DNA from 4 places in the Streptomyces sp. NPDC006476 genome. Region 1 is predicted to be linked to each of the others. Evidence: riboswitches for the same ligand, from Rfam matches in the RefSeq annotation. Region 1 holds a riboswitch; each other region holds the start of a gene.
The links. Region 1 has a riboswitch for S-adenosylmethionine ahead of ABZZ74_RS46240 (aminotransferase class V-fold PLP-dependent enzyme). Riboswitches for the same ligand answer to the same signal wherever they lie in the genome.

Region 1 (5,155 bases):
CAGCCCGCCGAACCCGTCCGAGACGATCTGTACGACTCTTCTGCGCACACCGTCGGGCAGCGGACGGTCGAGCACCTCGGCGGCGCCGTCGCCCGGCCCCCCGCCTTGTGTCTCCACCATCCGTCACACCCCATCACTGTGCGGGGCCGCTCCCGGTCAGGAGCCGGCGCCCGGCCTGTCCACGAGTTCCACCTGGTCCACGGCGTTGCACCAGCGGCAGCGCACCGACTCGATGGTCTCACTGACCACCTCGCGCTCCTCGACCTTCGGCTCTCCGGCCAGGTCGAGGTGGACGTACTCGACGACCTTCGACGAGCGGGTCACGTCGAAGCGCGTGAGGTTGCCGCAGAGGGTGCAGCGCCACCGCGTCGTGGCGGTCGGCAGGGGAACCGTCATCGTGACTGTTCGCTTTCCTTCTAGTCTCCGTGACGCCCCAGCTTCCCTGGAGCGTGTGGCCGTAACCCTACGGCCTGCCGACGACTCACCGCTGGTGCGTTCACGGCGGCGAGGCGGTCTGGGCGGCTGCGTCCTGTTACGTCATGCTCTGTGTTCATGATCGGCAACTGGGACGTGACCGTCGGCAGAGTGCTCCGCACACCCTCGGCACCGGTGACGTACGGGCTGATCGCCCTGTGCTGTCTGCTCTTCCTGGCCGGGCCCGCGGCGGGGCTGAACCCGGCCTACGGCACCGGGGACGCGCTGCTCGCCGCGCAGCGCGCCTACTTCCACCGCTGGGGCGTGGTCCCGGCCGAGCTGTTCCAGGGCTCGCCCCGGGCCGCGCTCACCCCGGCGACCGCCCTGTTCGTGCACGGCAGCTGGGTGCACCTGCTGGGCAACATGCTCTTCCTCTACGTCTTCGGGGCGATGGCCGAGGAACGGATGGGCCGGATCCGGTTCACGCTCTTCTACGTCGGCTGCGGCTATCTGGCCCTGCTGGGCTACGCGGCCGCCAACGCCGCCTCCGAGCAGTCCCTGGTCGGTGCGTCCGGGGCGATCTCGGCGGTCCTGGGGGCGTTTCTGTACCTTTTCCCCGGGGCCCGGGTGACAAGCCTGCTGCCCTTCCTGTTCTTCCTCCCCCTCCGCTTCCCCGCCTGGGTCGTCCTGCCCTTCTGGGCGTCCCTGCAGTGGCTGGCGGCGGGCCGGGCGCCCCAGGGGCCCGGGGTGGCGTATCTGGCCCACCTGGTGGGCTTCGGCCTGGGCTTCCTCTACGCGTGGGCCCGTTTCCGCCGTACGACTAGAGTGAGGGCCGCCCCTGCTCCGGCCCCCGAGGGAGAGAACCAGCCGTGATCACCGCGATCGTCCTCATCAAGACCAGCGTGGACCGGATCCCCGAGATCGCCGAGCGGATCGCCGCGCTGGACTCCGTCAGTGAGGTCTTCTCCGTCACGGGCACCTACGACCTGATCGCCATGGTCCGGGTCAAGCAGCACGAGGACCTGGCGGAGGTCATCCCGGGCTCCATCAGCAAGATCCCGGGCGTCGAGGCCACGGACACCCATGTCGCGTTCCGGACCTACTCGCAGCACGACCTGGAGGCCGCGTTCGCGATCGGCCTGGACTCCTGACACCCCGCCCTACTCCGCGGGCCGGTGCAGCCGGCCCCAGAGGGTGACCAGCGCGCCCCAGTTCACCACCTGCCAGGCCGGGATGTCTGCGGAGTGCGGGACGCCGTCCTCGTCGGCGCCGCGCACCGTGAGGTTCGCGTCCCGCCGCGTCGCCCACCAGGACCGGGGTACGGACGGGTCCGGCAGGTCGACGGCAAGTGTGGGCTCCTCCAGGCCGGACCAGGTCAGGAGCGTCCGCCCGCGCGGCAGCCACAGCCCCCGCGCGTCCGCCGTGAGCGGGCCGAAGGAGACCTGCCGGCCCTCCTCGATCCGGGCGAGCAGACCGGGCGTCTGCGCCCGGCCCACCCGTCGCCGCACGTGGTGGACGGCGGCGCGGATCGACGCGTTCTCGGCGCGTTGCTCGTCCGGCTCGTGAAGCTGCCACTCGTCGAGGACGAAGGAGTGTTCCGCGCCGTCGGCGAACCGCGCCAGGTGCCGGTGGCCGAAGGTGTACCAGGGCGGGCCGTGCTCGGGGTCCCGTCTCAGGGTCAGGTCGATCGTGGAGCGCCAGTGGGTCACCTGCTCCCAGCGCCGGGCCCGCGCCCCCGGCACCGACACCAGCCCCTCCTCGTACAGGTACACCGGTGCCGTACGGAGCAGCCGCGGCCGACGGCGCGCGACGGCCACCGCGAGGAGCTCCCCGAGTTCCCCGGCCGACGCCGACTCACCTACCGCGGCCGGAATCCCCACACAACGGATGATTACACGGCCGGCACGCAGCGGCCGTCCTCGGTGCGGTATGTCCACTTCGCCCCGTCGCTCACCAGTTCCCGGACGGCGTTCACGAAGCGTTCCACGTGCTCGTCGGGGGTGCCGGCGCCGAAGCTGACCCGGATCGCGTTGAGGGACTTCTCGCCGGGGGCGGCCTCGGGGGCGCCGCACTCGCCCTGGGTCTGGGGGTCGGAGCCGAGGAGGGTGCGCACCAGCGGGTGGGCGCAGAAGAGGCCGTCGCGGACGCCGATGCCGTACTCGGCGGAGAGGGCGGCGGCGAAGTGGGAGCTGTTCCAGCCCTCGACGACGAAGGAGATAACGCCGACCCGGGGCGCGTCGTCGCCGAAGAGGGACAGCACCTTCACCTGCGGGACCTCCGCCAGGCCCGCCCGCACCTTCTCGATCAGGTGCCGCTCACGGGCGACCAGGGTGTCGAAACCGGCCTCTGTCAGCGCCTTGCAGGCCGAGGCGATGGAGTAGGCGCCGATCACGTTCGGGGAGCCCGCCTCGTGCCGGGCGGCGCTGTCGTGCCACTCCACGTCCACTCCCCCGTCCTCGCGGCGGGTGACCTTGCGGCTGGCGCCGCCGCCCGCGAGGTAGGGGTCGGCCGCGCGCAGCCAGTCGGCGCGGCCGGCCAGGACGCCGGAGCCGAAGGGGGCGTACAGCTTGTGACCGGAGAAGGCGACCCAGTCGACGTCCAGGTCACGGACGGAGACGGGGTGGTGCGGGGCCAGCTGGGCGGCGTCCAGCACGATGCGGGCGCCGTGCGCGCGGGCGGCGGCGGCCAGCTCACGGACCGGCCACAGTTCGCCGGTGACGTTCGATGCGCCGGTGACGCAGACCAGGGCCGGGCCCTGAGGGTCACGGTCGGCGAGAGCCTGCTCCAGGGTCGCCACGGCCTGCGCCGGGGTGCGCGGGGCGTTGAGGTAGGTGACCCGGGCGTCCTGCCAGGGCAGCAGGCTGGCGTGGTGCTCGGTCTCGAAGACGAAGACCTGGCAGTCGGCGGGGAGGGCGCGGGCCAGGAGGTTGAGGGAGTCCGTGGTCGAGCGGGTGAAGACCAGCTGGTCGTCGGCGCGGCAGTCGAGGAACTCGGCGACGGTCCTGCGGGCGTTCTCGAACAGGTCGGTGGAGAGTTGCGAGAGGTAGCCCGCACCGCGGTGGACGCTGCCGTAGTACGGGGCGTACGCCGCCACGTCGTCCCAGACGCGCTGCAGGGCGGGGGCGCTGGCCGCGTAGTCGAGGGCCGCATAGGTGACTTCGCCGCCCGTCACGAGCGGGACGGTGACATCCCGGCCCAGAACGGGCAGCGGGGCACAAATGGTCTGGACGGAGGCAGCGGTGGAGACAGACATGGGGGAACTCCCGTGAAAGGCAGAGAAGAAGGTGAGAAGTGGGTGCGCGGAGGCGGGGCTCGGCGGCCCTATCGCATTCGCTTGCTCACGGGAGACTCCCTCGATGACCAGGATCCCTGGGCTGTGCTCATCTCAAGAGCGTGAGGGATCCGCGCTTGCCGTAGACCTCGCTGCCTACGGCCTGGTCTTCACCCGGGGCACCCCGCCACGGACGGAGGGTTGCCGGACAGTCGGCCGGGGCCTCATGACTGTCACTCATGACCTGGAAGAGAACGTACGTGAGGTGATCGCGGTCCCGCAACCCGTGTCCGGATGACGGGACCGCGACCTTGAGTCGGCTACTTGTTGCTGGCCGCCACCCAGCGCTCCAGCGCCCGCTTGGCCGCCCCGGAGTCGATCGACTCCGCCGCCCGGTCCATGCCGGCCCGCAGCTGCTCGGCCAGGGTGCCGGGACCGGGATCGAGGGCCACGAGGGCCGCCGCCGAGTTCAGCAGGACGGCGTCCCGCACCGGGCCCCTCTCGCCGTCCAGGAGACGCAGGGCGACCTCCGCGTTGTACGAGGGGTCGCCGCCGCGCAGAGCCTCCACCGGGACGAGGTCGATGCCGACGTCACGGGGGTCGAAGGTCTCCTCGGTGACCTTGCCGTCCCGGACGATCCAGACGTGGGACGTGGCCGTGGTGGTCAGCTCGTCGAGGCCGTCGTCGCCGCGGAAGACGAGCGAGGAGTTGCCGCGCTCGGCCAGCACGCCCGCGATCATGGGTGCCAGACGTGGGTCTGCGACACCGACCGCCTGGGCCTTGACCTTGGCCGGATTGGTCAGCGGACCGAGGGCGTTGAAGACCGTCCGGATGCCCAACTGGCCGCGGGCGGCGGCCACATGCCGCAGCGCCGGGTGGAACTTCACGGCGAAGCAGAAGGTGATGCCGGCCTCCTCCGCGACCTCGGCCACCCTCTGCGGGGTGAGGTCGAGGTTGACGCCCAGCTTCTCCAGCACGTCCGACGCGCCCGACGCGGACGAGGCCGCCCGGTTGCCGTGCTTGACGACCTTGGCGCCGGTACCGGCCACCACGATCGCGGACATCGTGGAGATGTTCACCGTCTTCGCGCCGTCGCCACCCGTGCCGACGATGTCGACCGTGCGTCCCGACACCTCGATCACGTTCGCGTGCTCGTACATCGCCCGGACCACGCCGGTGATCTCCTCGACGGTCTCGCCCTTGGCGCGCAACGCCACGACGAACCCGGCGATCTGTGCGTCCGTCGCCTCGCCGCGCATGATCTGGTCCATGGCCCAGGCCGTCGCGTCGGCGCTCTGGTCACGGCCGTAGAGCAGGGCGTTCAGTACCTCGGGCCAGGAACGGCCCGCCGCGGTGTCGCCTCCAGCGGGGGTCACAGCGCTCATGAGGCCGCTCCTGGGTGTCGTAGAAGTGACGCAGTGTGGGCCCACCCTATCCAGGTCGGCGCACGAAGAAGGGCCCCCGTCCGGT
Region 2 (5,155 bases), on a different contig from region 1:
GCCGGTGCCGTGGACGCCGAGGTCGTGGAACACGCCCGGCGGTTGTTGGCCCTGACCGCCCCGGACGCGGGCCCGCGCGGGGCGTACCGGGTCGATCTGCGGGAGGCCCGGGGCGTGCAGGTCGGCGACGGCAACAGCCAGCACAACACGTTCGGTTAGGCGCCCGACCGACACCCACGGGCCGCAGAAAGCACCGCCATGATGAGGAACAGCCGGACCAACGGCGCCCAGGCCGGCGACGGCAACGTCCAGCACAACACCTACCTGCCACCGCAGAGGGCCACGCGCCGCCGCTCACGGGATTACGCGCCCACGGCGACCGTGACTGCGGGCGACCATTCCACGGTCACGCAGAAGAACACCCATCTGAAGTTCTCGATCCCCGTCGTCGGCCCGCTGCTCGGCATGGCCTCCGCTCATCCCGTGGTCGCCGGCGTGGCGGCGGTGACGCTCATCGGGGGCGGCGGTCTCGCGACCACGGCCGCGCTGTCCAGCCCGCAGCCCTCCGTCTCGACCACGCTGGTCCGCGGGTTCCGCATGAAGGACTCAGGAGGCGCGCCGACCGGCTACGACTTCACCCGCACTCCGCCGGTTCCGGCGGGCACGACCACCGACGCCATCTATGTGTCGCATGGCTATCTCGTCGCGAGCGACGGCAGACTGGCCTCCTGGAGCGCCGACAAGCTCCCCACCGGGGCCGACTGCCGCAAGGCGGTGGCCGAACACCCGGTGCGCCAGACCGTGCTCGGCGCCCAGTACCTCACCTGTTACGTCGACCGCAACGGCAACCCCGGCTACATCCTGGTGACCGACGTCGGTACGGGGACCCCGTACACGACCGTCGACACCGCTCATCTCCGCTGACCTCACCGGGAAAGTCCACGGGGGCGTCCGCCATGCGGGACGCCCCTCTTGACGTGGTTCGCGGTCGGATCGACACTCACTGAGGGAATCCTAGTGAATAGGTAGGGAAGCATGAGGCGCCTTGAACCGGTCACCGTCCGCGTGGTCCGTTCGCCTCTTCTGACCTCCCGCCGCCACATCGATCTGCTGCGAGTCTGCAGCGCGATCAGGCCCCAGGGCTGAGCCGCGGCCCTTCCCGCGCCGGCACCGCCCCCTCGGGGGCGCCCCGTCCGGCGCGCACGGGTGAGCCCTGCTCCCAGGACCGCCGCCCCATTCCCGCCCGCCCGACGTCGCTTCCGCCGCGCGTACGTCCGCGCCCGCTCCCGGGGAGAATCATGACCATCGCACCGCTGGCCGCCCACGCCACCGACCGACCCGCGCCCGCCTTCCGGGGCCGCATCGGCCGGGACGCGCGCAGCGGCCACTACGCCGTTCCGGGCCGCTACCGCCTCCATCTGTCGACCGCCTGTCCCGACGGCCTGCGCATCGCCGTCACCCACAGCCTGCTCGGCCTGGACACCGTCTGTCCGGTGACCCACCTGCCCGCCGTACCCGACTGCCCCGAAGGCGGCCACTCGGCCCTGCGGCCGCTGTACGAGGCCAGCGCCCACCGCTACCGCGGACCGGCCGTCGGACCGGTGCTCAGCGACGACTGGTCCGGACGGATCGTCAGCACCCACGCACCGGACATCATGCGCGACCTCGCCCGCCGTTTCTCCACCGGCGGTACCTCCCTCCACCCGTGCGGCGCGGAGTCGGAGATCGAGGCCGTGGAGCGGATGTGCCGGGAGGGGATCGAGGAGGCGGCGCAGCGGGCCGGGTCGGCCGGCGAGGACGCGGTGGTATGTGACACCGCACTGACCACCCTGCTCGACACCCTGGGCGCCCTCGACCGCTGGCTCACCGGCCGCACCTACCTGATCCGTGACGAAGTCACCGCGGCCGACGTCGAGTTGTGGGCCGCGCTGGTCCAGCTCGACACCGTGCACCGCAACCACCTGGACGCTGCCGCCGTCCAGCGCATCGCCGACCATCCCGCTCTGTGGGCCTACGCCCGCCGGCTCACCGCCCACCCGGCGTTCGGCGGCCATCTCGACCTCGACGGCATCGAGCGCCGTCACCACGCCCGCTGCCGGGGACTGGAGGCCGCCGGAGCGGCCGTACGGATCCTGGACTGGACGGCCCACCGCACCCGTTAGCCGTTCCACCTGGTGGACGGGCGTTGACATACGTTCGGGCAATTGTTTTAACTAGCAATCAGAACGGTCATGAGCGTCAGCGACAAGCCCTGGCTAGCTGACCGGCAACCCTCGCACCGCGGTGGGGTGCCCCAGGTGACGACCGGACCGGATGACCTTTCGGTAAGCGCGAGGCCCACACGGGCCGGAACAGTGACGGTGACGCCATGTACGCAGCTCCCAGGACGGCCACGTGCCGCCCACAGGGCTGCGTACGGCCGTACCCGAACCCTCTCGTCGCCGATCGCGCCGTCGATCTGCTCCGCGTGAACAGCGCACTGTGTACCGCATCGGGCCGTGCCCGCTGTCGGGGCTGACCTCTTCCCGCAGCCCGCATCCCCTGACGAACACCGCGACGCGGTGTGCCGTCGTCCTTCCCGCCCCCGGTACCCCGCTGTCGCGTCCGCCGCCGCATGCCGCCGCGCCGTCCGGGGTGTCCGACCCAGCCGGAGCCCACCATGAGTGAACCCCCTGGCGCCACCGTCACGCTCGCGCCGACGTCCGCCGCCGACGAACCGTCAAAGCCCCTCACCGCCCAGCGAGTTCTGCCGCTGCGGCGCCCCGGACGCTGGATCGCCACCGCGGTCGTCCTCGTCCTGGTCGCCCAGTTCGTGCACGGCCTGGTGACCAACCCGTTCTACCAGTGGGACCGCTGGGGCTACTGGTTCCTGCGTCCCACCATCCTCGACGGCCTGGTGATCACTCTTGAAGTCACCGCCTACAGCGCGGTGTTGGGCCTCCTCGGCGGCATCCTGCTCGCCCTCGCCCGGCTGTCGAGGAGTCCGGTGCTGCGCGCGGTCAGCTGGACGTACATCTGGGCGCTGCGCTCCATCCCGCTCATCGTGGTGCTGCTCTTCCTCTACAACTTCAGCGCCCTGTACAAGACGTTGAGCGTCGGCATCCCCTTCGGTCCGGCCTTCTTCTCCTTCGACGAGACGAAGCTCGCCACCGACATGGCCATCGCCGTCATCGGCCTCAGCCTCAATGAGGCGGCCTACGCGGCCGAGGTCGTCCGCGGCGGCATCCTCTCCGTCGACCAGGGCCAGCACGAGGCGGCTGCGGCGCTCGGCCTGCCGAAGGGCTACCAGTTCCGGAAGATCGTCTTTCCGCAGGCGCTGCGCTCGATCATCCCCAACTACGTCAACCAGCTCATCGGCCTGATCAAGGGCACCTCGCTGGTCTTCTACGTCTCCCTGCTCGACCTGTTCGGCTCCGCGCAGACCATGGGCTCCACCTATCCCGGCGACATCGTGCCGCTGCTGCTGGTCGTCACCGTCTGGTACCTGATCCTGACCAGCGTCGTCTCCGTCGTCCAGTTCTACGTCGAGCGGCACTACGCCCGCGGTGCCACCCGCAGCCTGCCGCCGACACCGCTGCAGAAGCTCCGCACCGCTCTCACCGAGCTGCGGGCCCGTATCCGCCGGGAGGCCGCCGTATGACCACCGACACCATCGAGGCTCTGGCGAACGTCGAGGCCGCCACCGTCGAGGTGCACGACGTGCACAAGTGGTACGGCACCCACCGGGTGCTGGACGGCGTCGACCTGACCGTCCGCCCCGGCGAGGTCACCGTGATCCTCGGCCCCTCGGGCTCCGGCAAGTCCACCCTGCTGCGGGTCATCAACCACCTGGAGAAGCCCGAGATCGGCCACGTCAGCATCAACGGCGAACCGATCGGCGTGAAGCGGCAGGGCAACCGGCTCAAGGAGCTCAGCGAGCGGGCCATCCTCACCCAGCGCGGACGGATCGGCTTCGTCTTCCAGAACTTCAACCTCTTCCCGCACCTCACGGTCCTGGACAACGTGGCCGCGGCCCCGGTCGCCACCGGCCGGCTCGGCAGGACCGAGGCCCAGGAACTGGCCCGGGAACTCCTCAGCCGCGTCGGCCTCGCCGACAAGACCGGCGCCTACCCGCGCCAGCTGTCCGGCGGCCAGCAACAGCGCGTCGCCATCGCCCGCGCCCTCGCGCTGCGCCCCGGCGTCATCCTCTTCGACGAGCCCACCTCCGCCCTCGACCCCGAACTGGTCGGCGAGGTGCTCGCCGTCATCAAGGACCTGGCGACCAGCGGCACCACCCTCGTCATCGTCACCCACGAGATCGGCTTCGCCCGCGAGATCGCCGACCGGGTCGTCTTCATCGACGGCGGCCGGATCGTCGAGCAGGGCCCGCCCTCCGAGGTCCTCGACAACCCTCGGCACGAGCGGACCAGGGACTTCCTCAGCAAGGTCCTCTGACCCGCCACACCCTTCAGCCCTCCCCCCAGCCACCACTCTCATCACCTTCCAGCGACAAGGAACGGCCATGTCCATCCACTTCACCCGACGCAGCCTGATACGCGGCATCACCGCGGCGACCGCCGTCGCCTCCCTGGCCACCGGGCTCGCCGCCTGCGGTGGCAACAGCGACGCGGCCACCTCCACCGACGCCGCCGCCAAGACCGGCGAGGTCGTCATCGGCCAGGTCTCCAACGGCGCCGCCCAGCAGACCTCCATCAAGGTCTCCGAGGTCAAGTCCATCAGCGCCGAACTGCCCGCGGCCGTCAAGAAGAGCGGCAAGCTGGAGATCGGCATCGGCGCCCTGCCGGCCGGCTTCCCGCCGCTGGCCTACGTGGGCAGCGACCAGAAGACCCTCACTGGCTCCGAGCCCGACCTCGGCCGTCTGGTCGCAGCGGTCTTCGGACTCAAGCCCGAGGTGAAGAACTCCACCTGGGAGAACCTCTTCGTCGGCATCGACAGCGGCAAGGTCGACGTGGCCTTCTCCAACGTCACCGACACCGAGGAGCGCAAGAAGAAGTACGAGTTCGCCTCCTACCGGCAGGACAACCTGGCCTTCATCGTTCCGAAGAAGAGCACCTGGAACTTCGACGGCAACTACGAGAACCTCGCCGGCAAGACGGTCGCCGTCGGTTCCGGCACCAACCAGGAGAAGATCCTCCTGGAGTGGAAGGCGAAGCTGGCCAAGGAGGGCAAGAAGCTCACCGTCAAGTACTTCCAGGACAGCACCAGCACCTTCCTC
Region 3 (5,155 bases), on a different contig from region 1:
CCGACTCGTCCTGCCGGCCCTGTCCGAGCGACGCCTCGTCGCCCGTCCGCTGCCCGGTACGTCCCTACGCTCGACCCTGGGTCTGGAGCGCCCCGCCAACCGCTACGCCGTCGCGGCCCCCGCCGCCCAGGAGGACGCACGATGACCCGCACCGACCCCCTCGACGTCCCCCGGCCGCACGCCCAGCTGCACTTCGGCGTCTTCTTCCAGGGCGTCAACCACTGGACCATCTGGTCCGCCCCCGACAGCGGCTCCCAGATCGACCCCGCCTCCTTCCGCAAGGTCGCCCAGACCGCCGAACGCGGCCTGTTCGACGCCTTCTTCCTCGGCGAGGGCCTGCGGCTGCGCGAGGTCGACGGCCGGATCCACGATCTGGACGTGGCCGGACGGCCGGACGCCATCACCCAGCTGGCGGCGCTGGCCGCGGTCACCCGCCGGATCGGCCTGGTCTCGACCTCCAACTCCACCTTCAACGAGCCCGCCGACCTGGCCCGCCGCCTCTCCGGCCTCGACCTCCTCTCCGAGGGCCGCGCCGGCTGGAACGTGGTCACCACGGACAATGCCTGGACCGGCGCGAACTTCCGCCGCGGCGGCTACCTCGACCACGCCGACCGCTACCGGCGCGCCGAGGAGTTCCTCACCGTGGCCCGTGCCCTCTGGGACGGCTGGGAGGACGGCGCCGTCGCCGACTCCGCGACCGCCCGCGCCTGGTCGGCCCCCGGCTCCGTGCATCAAGTGCGCCACAAGGGCCCGCAGTTCGACGTCGACCTCGCCCCCACCCTGCCCCGCAGCGCCCAGGGTCACCCGGTGATCTTCCAGGCCGGTGACTCCGGCGAGGGACGCGACTTCGCCGCCCGCAACGCCGACGTCATCTTCTCCGCGCACGGCAACGACTTCGACGACGCCCTGGGCTTTGCCGATGACCTCCGACGGCGGCTGCGCGCGGTCGGGCGTCCCGACGACGATCTGCGGATCCTGCCCGGCACCGAGATCATCATCGGCGCGACGGAAAAGGAGGCCCAGGAGAAGAAGCAGTGGATCCGGCTGCAACAGGTCACCCCGGCCACCGCGTTGGGGATCGCCGGGCTGCTGTGGGGCATCGACCTCTCCGACCGTGACGCCGACGGGCCGCTGCCGAAGGAGGACCCGGTCGTCACCGAGAACGACGGCTCCTTCGGCGCCCGCCGGATCGCCGACCCGCGTGCGGTCGTCGCGGAGTGGCGGGCGAAGGCCGAGGCGCACGGCTGGTCGCTGCGTGAGACCGTCATCGCGCTGGGCCCACAGCGCGGGCACGTCGGTACGCCGTCCGGCCTCGCCGACAAGTTCGCCCACTTCGTACGGCACGGCGCGGTCGACGGCTTCAACGTCACGCCGTACCTGATTCCCGACGGCCTCGACGACATCGTCGACCTGCTCGTCCCGGAACTGCAGGAACGCGGGGTCTACCGCACCGAGTACAGCGGGACCACGCTGCGCGAGAACCTCGGCCTGCGTGAACCGCTCACCCACCGGTCCGCCCCGGACCGGCGGCAGGCGGGCTGAGCCCCCACGCCGGGTCTCGTACACATGACTGACAAGAAGCTGTCACACATGAACCGGAATGCGATTCCGGCCGACACCCGTTCTGAACCGACATGACGGTTGGAGTAGTACTCACCGCGTCCGACGCGCCGAACCAGGTCGACGCCGCCGTACGACTGGCCCATGAGGCAGCGGAGTCCGGTGTCACATCGGCCTGGTTCGGGCAGACCTTCGGCGCGGACTCGCCCCAACTTGCGGCGATCGTCGGGCGCGAGGTGCCCGCACTGCAGGTCGGCACCTCCGCGATCCCCGTCTTCGGCCGCCACCCGCTGCTCGTCTCCAGCCAGGCCCAGACCGCCCAGGTCGCGACCCACGGCCGCTACCACCTCGGTCTGGCCCTGGGCACGAAACTGCTGACGGAGACCGCCTTCGGCCTGCCCTTCGAGCGGCCCATCGCCCGGCTGCGCGAATTCCTCACCGCACTGCGGCAGTTGACCGAGACCGGCACGGCCGACTTCCACGGTGAACTGCTGACCGCCACCACCCCGCTCCCGGCGCGGGTACCGGGTGCCGAGAGAGGTGTCCCCCTGCTGGTCGCCGCGATGGGTCCGCAGGCGCTGCGGGTCAGCGGTGAACTGGCGGACGGGATCCTGCCGTACCTGGCGGGACCGCGCGCCCTGGCGGACCACATCGTGCCCGCCCTGACCACCGCCGCGGAGGCCGCCGGCCGCCCCGCGCCCAGGATCGTCGCCCTGGTGCCGGGCGTGGTCACCGACGACGTGGAGCCAGTACGGGCCAAGGCGACCGAGAACCTCGCCTTCTACGAAGACATCCCGTCCTACGCGCGGGTCATCGAACTCTCCGGCGCCCGACGAGCCGCCGACCTCGCCGTGATCGGCGACGAGCGTGCCGTCGAGGCCGAGGTGCGCCGTTACCGCGACGCGGGCGCCACCGAGGTCGTGTTCTCGGGCACCGAGATCGCCGGAGAGGCCGACCGCCGACGCACCTGGCGACTCCTCGGCGAACTCGCCCGCTGAACCAACCCGAAGACCCGACAGCCCCCTGCACGAAGGAGATTCCTTTGACCACCGAGGCCACCACGACCGACCTCCACACCTTCACCGAGACCTGGCTGGAGTGGTACCGGGCCCAGGAGGCCCGACTCTCCGCCCCGCACGGGTTTCTGGCGATCACCGGCCAACACTGGCTCGACGACCGCCCCCAGCGTTTCCCGGACGCCCCCGGCGCCTGGCACACCGGCCCCGACGGGGTCGTCGTCACCCTCGACGACGGCGAGGAACTGGTCGTCGACGGAACCACGGTGCGCGGTGAACACCGCTTCGGCGTGCTGCCCGAGCGCGGCGGCGTCAACGCGGTGTGGGGAGACGCCGTCATCGAGGTCGCCAAGCGCGGCGGCCACGACATCGTGCGCCCCCGACACCCGGACGCGCCCCGGCGTACGGCCTTCACCGGAACGCCGGCCTACGCACCCGACCCGCGTTGGGCCGTGACCGGCCGCTACGTCCCCTTCAACACACCCCGGCCGACCACCGTGGGAGCGGCCGTCGAGGGCCTGGAGCACGTCTACGACGCTCCGGGCAGGATCGACTTCGAGCTGGACGGACGCCAGCTGTCCCTCACCGCGTTCCCCGGCGCCGGCGAGGGCCGGCTGCTGGTGCTGTTCACCGACGCCACCTCCGGGGTCACCACGTACGCCGCCAACCGGGCCCTGTGGCTGGAGCCGCCCGCCGCCGACGGCCGGGTCGTCCTGGACTTCAACCGCGCCACGAACCTGCCGTGCGCCTACACGGACCTGGCCACGTGCCCGCTGCCCCCGGCCGAGAACCGGCTGCCGGTGGCGATCGAGGCCGGTCAGAAGATCCCCCGCGAGCGCGGCGGTTCGTGAGCCGGGCCCGGCCATTGACCAACGGCAAGATCTCTCCGTACGATCACGAGTGGCATTGAGTGTCAGCGTCAAGCCCTGGCTCGCTGACCGGCAACCCTCCCACGCGGTGGGGTGCTCCAGGTGAAAGCCCGGCGGGATCACCGATGATCCCGCAAGCGCGTGGCCCCGTGACCGGGGCCGGACAGGTGGAGGACCGACATGCGGCACGGTGGTGACCTCAGCGCCCGTTTCGCCGGCGCCACTGTGTTCTCCCGGCTCTCGCGTCGGCGCCACATCGATCTCAAGCGCTCGACCAGCTGTCTCTGTCAGGCCTGACGCGCCTTTTCCGCGCTGGTCGCCGTCCGGCACCAGTCGCCGCCGCATCCGTCTGCGCCTGATCCCCGTACTTCGTTTCCGCTGATCCCCGTTCTTCCTTTCCGCTGATCCCTGTCTGCCCAGCGCTCCCCGACATCGGCATCACGCCGATCGGGTCCGCACGCCCCCGCACGGCCGAGTCCCGTACCACCGCCGTGCCTGGTGACACGAGTAGGAGAAGCCCTCCGTGATCGCACTTCCCCATGTCAGAACCTCTCGGTGGGCGGCACTGACCGCCCTTGTGACCACCGGCGCCCTGCTGACCGCCTGCGGATCGGGCGGCGGCGACGGCGGCAGCGGCACCGGACAGCCCAGGTCCGGCGGCACCCTGACCTTCGCGGTGGGATCGGACTCCGGCTGCGTGGATCCGCAGCAGGTCGCCAGCAACGAGACCATCTACTCGGTACGCCAGATCGTGGACTCCCTGACGGACCAGGACCCGAAGACCGGCAAGATCGTGCCGTGGCTGGCGAAGAGCTGGGACGTCAGTCCCGACACCACGACCTTCACCTTCCATCTGCGTTCCGGAGTGACCTTCAGCGACGGCTCGAAGCTGACCGCGCAGGTGGTCAAGGACAACTTCGACGCGGTGCCGAAGCTCGGCGCCCTGGGCACGCTCGCCGAGGGCTACCTGAGCGGCGTCAAGAGCACCACCGTGGTCGACCCGCTCACCGTGAAGGTGACCTTCAGCCAGCCCAACGCCCAGTTCCTGCAGGCCACTTCAACGCACTCGCTCGGCATCGAGTCCTCGGCCAGCGTGAAGAAGACCCCGCAGCAGAAGTGCAGCGAGGGGGTGACCGGCTCCGGACCGTTCGTGCTGAAGCAGTACGTGCAGAACCAGTCCCTCACACTCGCCAGGCGCACCGGATACGCCTGGGGATCATCACTGTGGTCCAAGAAGGGCGAGGCATATCTCGACAAGCTGGTGTTCAAGGTCGTGCCGGAGGCGGGTGTGCGGGCCGGCAGCCTGCAGTCCGGTCAGGTGGACGCCGTCTCCAGCGTCGGCAAGGCCAACGAGGCGGCCCTCAAGGGCGGTCAGGTCACCCTCCAGCGACGGGCCAACCCCGGGGTGGTGTTCGGTCTCGGCCTGAACAACTCCCGGCCACTGCTCAAGGACGCCAAGGTACGCCAGGCGATCCTCCACGCCATCGACCGGCAGCAGATCGCCGACACCGTGTTCCCGACCGGCACCCGGCCGGCCACCAGCATCCTCGCGCACACCACACCCGACTACACCGACCTCGCCTCCGGCCTGACCTTCGACGTCACCAAGGCCAAGTCCCTGCTGGACGCGGCCGGCTGGAAGACCGGAAGCGACGGCATCCGCGCCAAGGGCGGCCAGAAGCTGAGTCTGACGATCAAGTGGTTCCCCAA
Region 4 (5,155 bases), on a different contig from region 1:
CGGTGTTCCCGAGCCCGCCCACCAGTTCCGTACAGGCCGTGAACGCGTCCGCCCAGCGCCGGGTCAGGAAGCCCAGCCGGTCGGCGCCCAGCATGCCGCGCAGCACCTGCTCCGCGATGTCGTCCGGCAGCATCCGGAAGTAGTCCACCGGCGCCCACGGCGTATGCGAGAAGTGACCGATCCTGAGGTCCGGGCGCAGCTCGCGCAGCATTCCCGGCACCAGCGTCAGGTGGTAGTCCTGCACCAGCACCGCGGCGCCCTCCGCCGCCTCCTCGGCCAGCGCCTCGGCGAACGCCCGGTTGTACGTCTCGTACGACGCCCACTGCCGTCGGAACTCCGCGTCGAAGACCGGCTCCAGCGGGGTCTGGTACAGCATGTGGTGGACGAACCAGAGCACCGAGTTGGCGATGCCGTTGTACGCGTCGGCGTGCACGTCGGCCGGGATGGCGAGCATGCGCACGCCCTCCTCGCCGACGCCCTGCCGTACCGCCTCCCGGTCGCCGTCGGACAGCGCGGAGCACACCCACAGGGCGCCCGCGTCGGGCCCGATCGCCGACAGACCGGAGACCAGCCCGCCGCCGCCCCGTTTGGCGGCCAGCGAGCCGTCCTCCTGTACCTCGTACGAGACCGGGCCGCGGTTGGACGCGACCAGCACCTGATGAGCGCCGTGCGTGGAAGCCATACGCCTCAACCTAGCCCGGCCCGGAAACACTCAAACGTATGGCCGGTTCACGGCCTCGCCCCGTATACGGCCCGCTCCGAGGGGTTACGCGACCTTGCGCTCCGCGTACTCCGCGATCTCCGCCATGGGCGGCCGCTCCTCGGTGTCCACCGAATAGGTGCGCGGCTCGAAGCCGTCCTCGCCCCGCTCGAACTGGGTGAGGGAGGGACGGATGAGGTGGCCTCGGGCGAGCCGGAGCTGGGCCGTGCGGTAGATGGCGGCGGCCATGCGGCCCAGGGCCTGTCCGTCCTGGTGCCGGTGCTTGCGGACGCCGACGTCGACCTGGGCGAGGGCGTCGAGGCCGACCAGGTGCAGGGCGTCGACCAGCATGCCGAGTTCCACGCCGTAGCCGACGGGGAAGGGCAGCTGTTCCAGCAGGCTGCGGCGGGCCGCGTACTCGCCGCCGAGCGGCTGGACGAAACCGGCCAGTTGTGGCCAGTGCATGTTGAGCAGCGGGCGGGCCATGAGTTCGGTGACCCGGCCGCCCTGGCCGCTCGCGCCGGCGAGCGGGCGGTCGTACATGCCCTTGACCAGGTCGATCCCCGGGTCGGTGAGCAGCGGGCCGACGATGCCGGAGACGAAGTCGGAGGAGAACTCCTTCAGGTCTGCGTCGATGAAGCAGACGATGTCCCCGGTGGTGGCCAGCAGCGAGCGCCACAGCACCTCGCCCTTGCCGGGTACGGCCGGGAGGCGGGGCAGGATGTCGTCGCGGTGGACGACCCGCGCGCCGGCCGACGCGGCGACCGCCGACGTGCGGTCGGTGGAGCCGGAGTCGACGACCACGATCTCGTCGACCAGCGGGACCTGCTGCATCAGGTCGTGACGGATGATCGCGACGATGTCGCCTACCGTCTCCTCCTCGTTCAGCGCGGGCAGCACGACGGACACCGTCCGGCCCGTTCGTTGCTTGGCGGCCAGGATCTGGTGGAGCGGTCGGTCGGTGACGGACCAGGAGCGGGTGCTCAGCCAGCGCTCGACTTCTTCCAGCACGTAGGCGGCTCCTCACTTGTCTCGCGGTTCGGACGACTCTCTCAACTGTCCTGGCCTTCGGTTACAGTCTTGAACAACGTCGATGACCATCGCATGTCCGAGGTCATTGAACGTACAACCGAATACCGCTCATCCAGAGGGGCAGAGGGACACGGCCCGATGAAGCCCCGGCAACCCTCCAGCCGGTCTCGTAGATCGACGTTGATCATTCCGCGAGGCTCCCGGCTAGGGAAGGTGCCAAATCCGTCTCACGGCGAGATGCGTCGTGAGGAAGATGAGGAGAAAGGGCCTCGCCTCACATGGCTGCGCAGACTGTTGCAAGCACCACCGACTCCCAGGCCGTCGACCTCGGTCCCGCCGCGGCGCTGAGCTGCCGCGAATGCGGCCACCGGGTACCGCTCGGCCCGGTCTTCGCCTGCGAGGAGTGTTTCGGCCCGCTCGAGATCGCGTACGACTTCTCGGTCTACGACACCGAGGAACTCCGCAAGCGGATCGAGGCGGGACCTTCGAACATCTGGCGTTACGCGCCGCTGCTGCCCGTTCCGGCGGACGTGGCGACCAAGCCGAACATCAACCCCGGCTGGACCAAGCTCGTCAAGGCCGACAACCTCGCGCGCGAGCTGGGCGTGACCGGTGGCCTGTACGTCAAGGACGACTCCGGCAACCCGACGCACTCCTTCAAGGACCGTGTCGTCGCCCAGGCCCTGGAGGCCGCGCGCGCCTTCGGCTTCACCACCCTCTCCTGCTCCTCCACCGGCAACCTCGCGGGCGCGGTCGGCGCCGCCGCCGCCCGGGCCGGCTTCCGTTCCTGCGTGTTCATCCCGCACGACCTGGAGCAGGGCAAGGTCGTCATGGCCGCGGTCTACGGCGGTGAACTCGTCGGCATCGAGGGCAACTACGACGACGTGAACCGCTTCTGCTCCGAGCTGATCGGCGACCCGGCCGGCGAGGGCTGGGGCTTCGTCAACGTCAACCTGCGGCCGTACTACGCGGAGGGCTCCAAGACCCTGGCGTACGAGATCTGCGAGCAGCTCGGCTGGAAGCTGCCCGACCAGCTGGTGGTGCCGATCGCCTCCGGCTCCCAGCTGACGAAGATCGACAAGGGGCTGCAGGAGCTGATCAAGCTCGGGCTCGTCGAGGACAAGCCGTACAAGATCTTCGGCGCGCAGGCCGAGGGGTGCAGCCCGGTCTCCGTCGCGTACAAGGCGGGGCACGACGTGGTCCGGCCGCAGAAGCCGAACACCATCGCCAAGTCGCTGGCCATCGGCAACCCGGCGGACGGCCCGTACGTCCTGGACATCGCACGGCGTACCGGCGGTGCGGTGGAGGACGTGAACGACGAGCAGATCGTCGATGCGATTCGGCTGCTCGCGCGGACCGAGGGCATCTTCGCGGAGACCGCCGGTGGGGTGACCGTCGGAGTGACGAAGAAGCTGATCGAGGCGGGTGTGCTGGATCCGGCGCTGACGACGGTCGTGCTGAACACGGGGGATGGGCTGAAGACGCTGGATGCGGTGGCCGGGACCGGGTTGACTGCGACCATTCGTCCCAGCCTGGAGTCGTTCCGCGAGGCTGGTCTCGTATAACCCGTCGTCGTCTGCGGGCCGGTCGGGGCTGGTCGCGCCCACGCGGCGGTAGCCGCACATTGGACACAGCCCCGCGGCCCTTGAAAGCCATCACCCGACCGGAGGTCTCATCGTGAGCGTCAACGTCCGCATCCCCACCATCCTGCGCACCTACACCGGCGGCCAGGCCGAAGTGAGCGCCGAAGGCGCGACCCTGGCCGAGGTCATCGCCGATCTGGAGAAGAACCACACCGGGATCGCCGCCCGGGTCCTCGACGACCAGGGCAAGCTGCGGCGGTTCGTCAACGTGTACGTCAACGACGACGACGTGCGGTTCGAGCAGGGGCTGGAGACGGCCACCCCGGACGGTGCGGGCGTCTCGATCATTCCCGCGGTCGCCGGCGGCTGACCGGATGACCGATCATTACCGTCGGTAACAGCGATTACCGAGTGTTCATCGAATTGCCTCCTCCGCGAGAGAAACGGAGGGGGCAATTCTGCATGGTTGAGCACGGTACAGTTGGGGAACCTGCTGCCTCCCGCATGCCGAACGCATATGAGTGCCGTCTCCGGATGCGATGAGAAGTAGCCAAAGTGTGCGCGTCTTTTGCGCCTTATGCGCCCTTTATGGGGCCCGACTTGCCCTGAATTCGGGTGAATTCTCACTACATTCCGGACCCCTGACGTCCAGAATTCTCGTCCGATTGACCTGTTGCAGACGGCAGTTGGACAGATACATTCAGCCGCGGTCGACGCGTTCCGGCGCACGCCCCCAAACCGTGGGGGGTGAGGTCTGACCCGGACCCGCGAAGTGCGGGTCTGTGCAAGGGCCAGTAATAGGGGAGTTAGGCATGGCTCAGGGCACCGTCAAGTGGTTCAACGCGGAGAAGGGGTACGGCTTCATCGCGGTCGACGGTGGTGCGGATGTTTTCGTCCACTACAGCGCCATCCAGATGGACGGGTACCGCACCCTGGAAGAGGGCCAGCGGGTCGATTTCGAGATCTCGCAGGGTCAGAAGGGGCCGCAGGCGGACATGGTCCGACTCGCGACCAGCTGAAGCACGCGCCGGGTAGATAGCAGCGTCGTTCTTCTGTTTTCTTCGAAGGGCTCGTACCCCATGGGGAGTCATGGGTACGGGCCCTTCGGCATGTCTGCGTCAAGCGGCCCCGGATCCCCTGCGAGACCTGCCCAGTACCCGGGAGGCGCTTGCACTCGGCATGCCCGAGTGCTAATCATTGGCGTTAGCACTCTGAAGGTGAGAGTGACAAAGAAGGACCGGGTCGGTGAGGCCCGCAGGCCGGGTGGGGCAAGGAACCCACGGGTCGGCGAGCCGTCCGTCGCGGGCGCGGGCGCGGTCCGAAGGAATCACCCCCAGTCCTGGAGGGACCACTTCACATGGCCAAGATCATCGCGTTCGACGAGGAGGCGCGGCGCGGCCTCGAGCGCGGCATGAACCAGCTCGCGGACGCCGTGAAGGTGACGCTCGGCCCCAAGGGCCGCAACGTCGTCCTCGAGAAGAAGTGGGGCGCCCCCACGATCACCAACGATGGTGTCTCCATCGCCAAGGAGATCGAGCTCGAGGACCCGTACGAGAAGATCGGCGCCGAGCTGGTCAAGGAAGTCGCCAAGAAGACGGACGACGTCGCCGGTGACGGTACGACCACCGCGACCGTGCTCGCCCAGGCCCTGGTCAAGGAGGGTCTGCGCAACGTAGCCGCCGGCGCCAACCCGATGGCCCTCAAGCGCGGTATCGAGAAGGCCGTCGAGGCCGTCTCCGGTGCCCTGCTCGAGCAGGCGAAGGATGTCGAGACCAAGGAGCAGATCGCCTCCACGGCCTCCATCTCCGCCGCCGACACCCAGATCGGCGAGCTCATCGCC

Region 2: linked by a shared signal. The riboswitch ahead of ABZZ74_RS15460 (amino acid ABC transporter permease) and the one ahead of ABZZ74_RS46240 (aminotransferase class V-fold PLP-dependent enzyme) in region 1 are both predicted to bind S-adenosylmethionine.
Region 3: linked by a shared signal. The riboswitch ahead of ABZZ74_RS09490 (putative leader peptide) and the one ahead of ABZZ74_RS46240 (aminotransferase class V-fold PLP-dependent enzyme) in region 1 are both predicted to bind S-adenosylmethionine.
Region 4: linked by a shared signal. The riboswitch ahead of thrC (threonine synthase) and the one ahead of ABZZ74_RS46240 (aminotransferase class V-fold PLP-dependent enzyme) in region 1 are both predicted to bind S-adenosylmethionine.

What each region holds. Positions count from the first base shown of each region.
Region 1 is NZ_JBEXPK010000090.1:18,689-23,843, forward strand. Features, by position in the region: gene ABZZ74_RS46215 (NYN domain-containing protein) at 1-120, opposite strand, end outside; gene ABZZ74_RS46220 (hypothetical protein) at 157-396, opposite strand; gene ABZZ74_RS46225 (rhomboid family intramembrane serine protease) at 553-1,287, shown strand; gene ABZZ74_RS46230 (Lrp/AsnC ligand binding domain-containing protein) at 1,284-1,565, shown strand; gene ABZZ74_RS46235 (hypothetical protein) at 1,575-2,294, opposite strand; gene ABZZ74_RS46240 (aminotransferase class V-fold PLP-dependent enzyme) at 2,306-3,667, opposite strand; SAM riboswitch class IV at 3,814-3,930, opposite strand; gene trpD (anthranilate phosphoribosyltransferase) at 4,006-5,070, opposite strand.
Region 2 is NZ_JBEXPK010000012.1:27,154-32,308, forward strand. Features, by position in the region: gene ABZZ74_RS15440 (hypothetical protein) at 1-159, shown strand, start outside; gene ABZZ74_RS15445 (hypothetical protein) at 199-864, shown strand; gene ABZZ74_RS15450 (putative leader peptide) at 976-1,086, shown strand; gene ABZZ74_RS15455 (glutathione S-transferase C-terminal domain-containing protein) at 1,239-2,102, shown strand; SAM riboswitch class IV at 2,168-2,277, shown strand; gene ABZZ74_RS15460 (amino acid ABC transporter permease) at 2,600-3,580, shown strand; gene ABZZ74_RS15465 (amino acid ABC transporter ATP-binding protein) at 3,577-4,374, shown strand; gene ABZZ74_RS15470 (ABC transporter substrate-binding protein) at 4,442-5,155, shown strand, end outside.
Region 3 is NZ_JBEXPK010000006.1:230,815-235,969, reverse strand. Features, by position in the region: gene ABZZ74_RS09510 (LLM class flavin-dependent oxidoreductase) at 1-145, shown strand, start outside; gene ABZZ74_RS09505 (NtaA/DmoA family FMN-dependent monooxygenase) at 142-1,542, shown strand; gene ABZZ74_RS09500 (LLM class F420-dependent oxidoreductase) at 1,635-2,558, shown strand; gene ABZZ74_RS09495 (DUF1684 domain-containing protein) at 2,603-3,427, shown strand; SAM riboswitch class IV at 3,479-3,591, shown strand; gene ABZZ74_RS09490 (putative leader peptide) at 3,626-3,742, shown strand; gene ABZZ74_RS09485 (ABC transporter substrate-binding protein) at 3,969-5,155, shown strand, end outside.
Region 4 is NZ_JBEXPK010000007.1:217,734-222,888, reverse strand. Features, by position in the region: gene ABZZ74_RS10650 (trehalose-6-phosphate synthase) at 1-682, opposite strand, end outside; gene ABZZ74_RS10645 (glucosyl-3-phosphoglycerate synthase) at 767-1,711, opposite strand; SAM riboswitch class I at 1,838-1,992, shown strand; gene thrC (threonine synthase) at 2,011-3,297, shown strand; gene ABZZ74_RS10635 (MoaD/ThiS family protein) at 3,410-3,685, shown strand; gene ABZZ74_RS10630 (cold-shock protein) at 4,128-4,334, shown strand; gene groL (chaperonin GroEL) at 4,673-5,155, shown strand, end outside.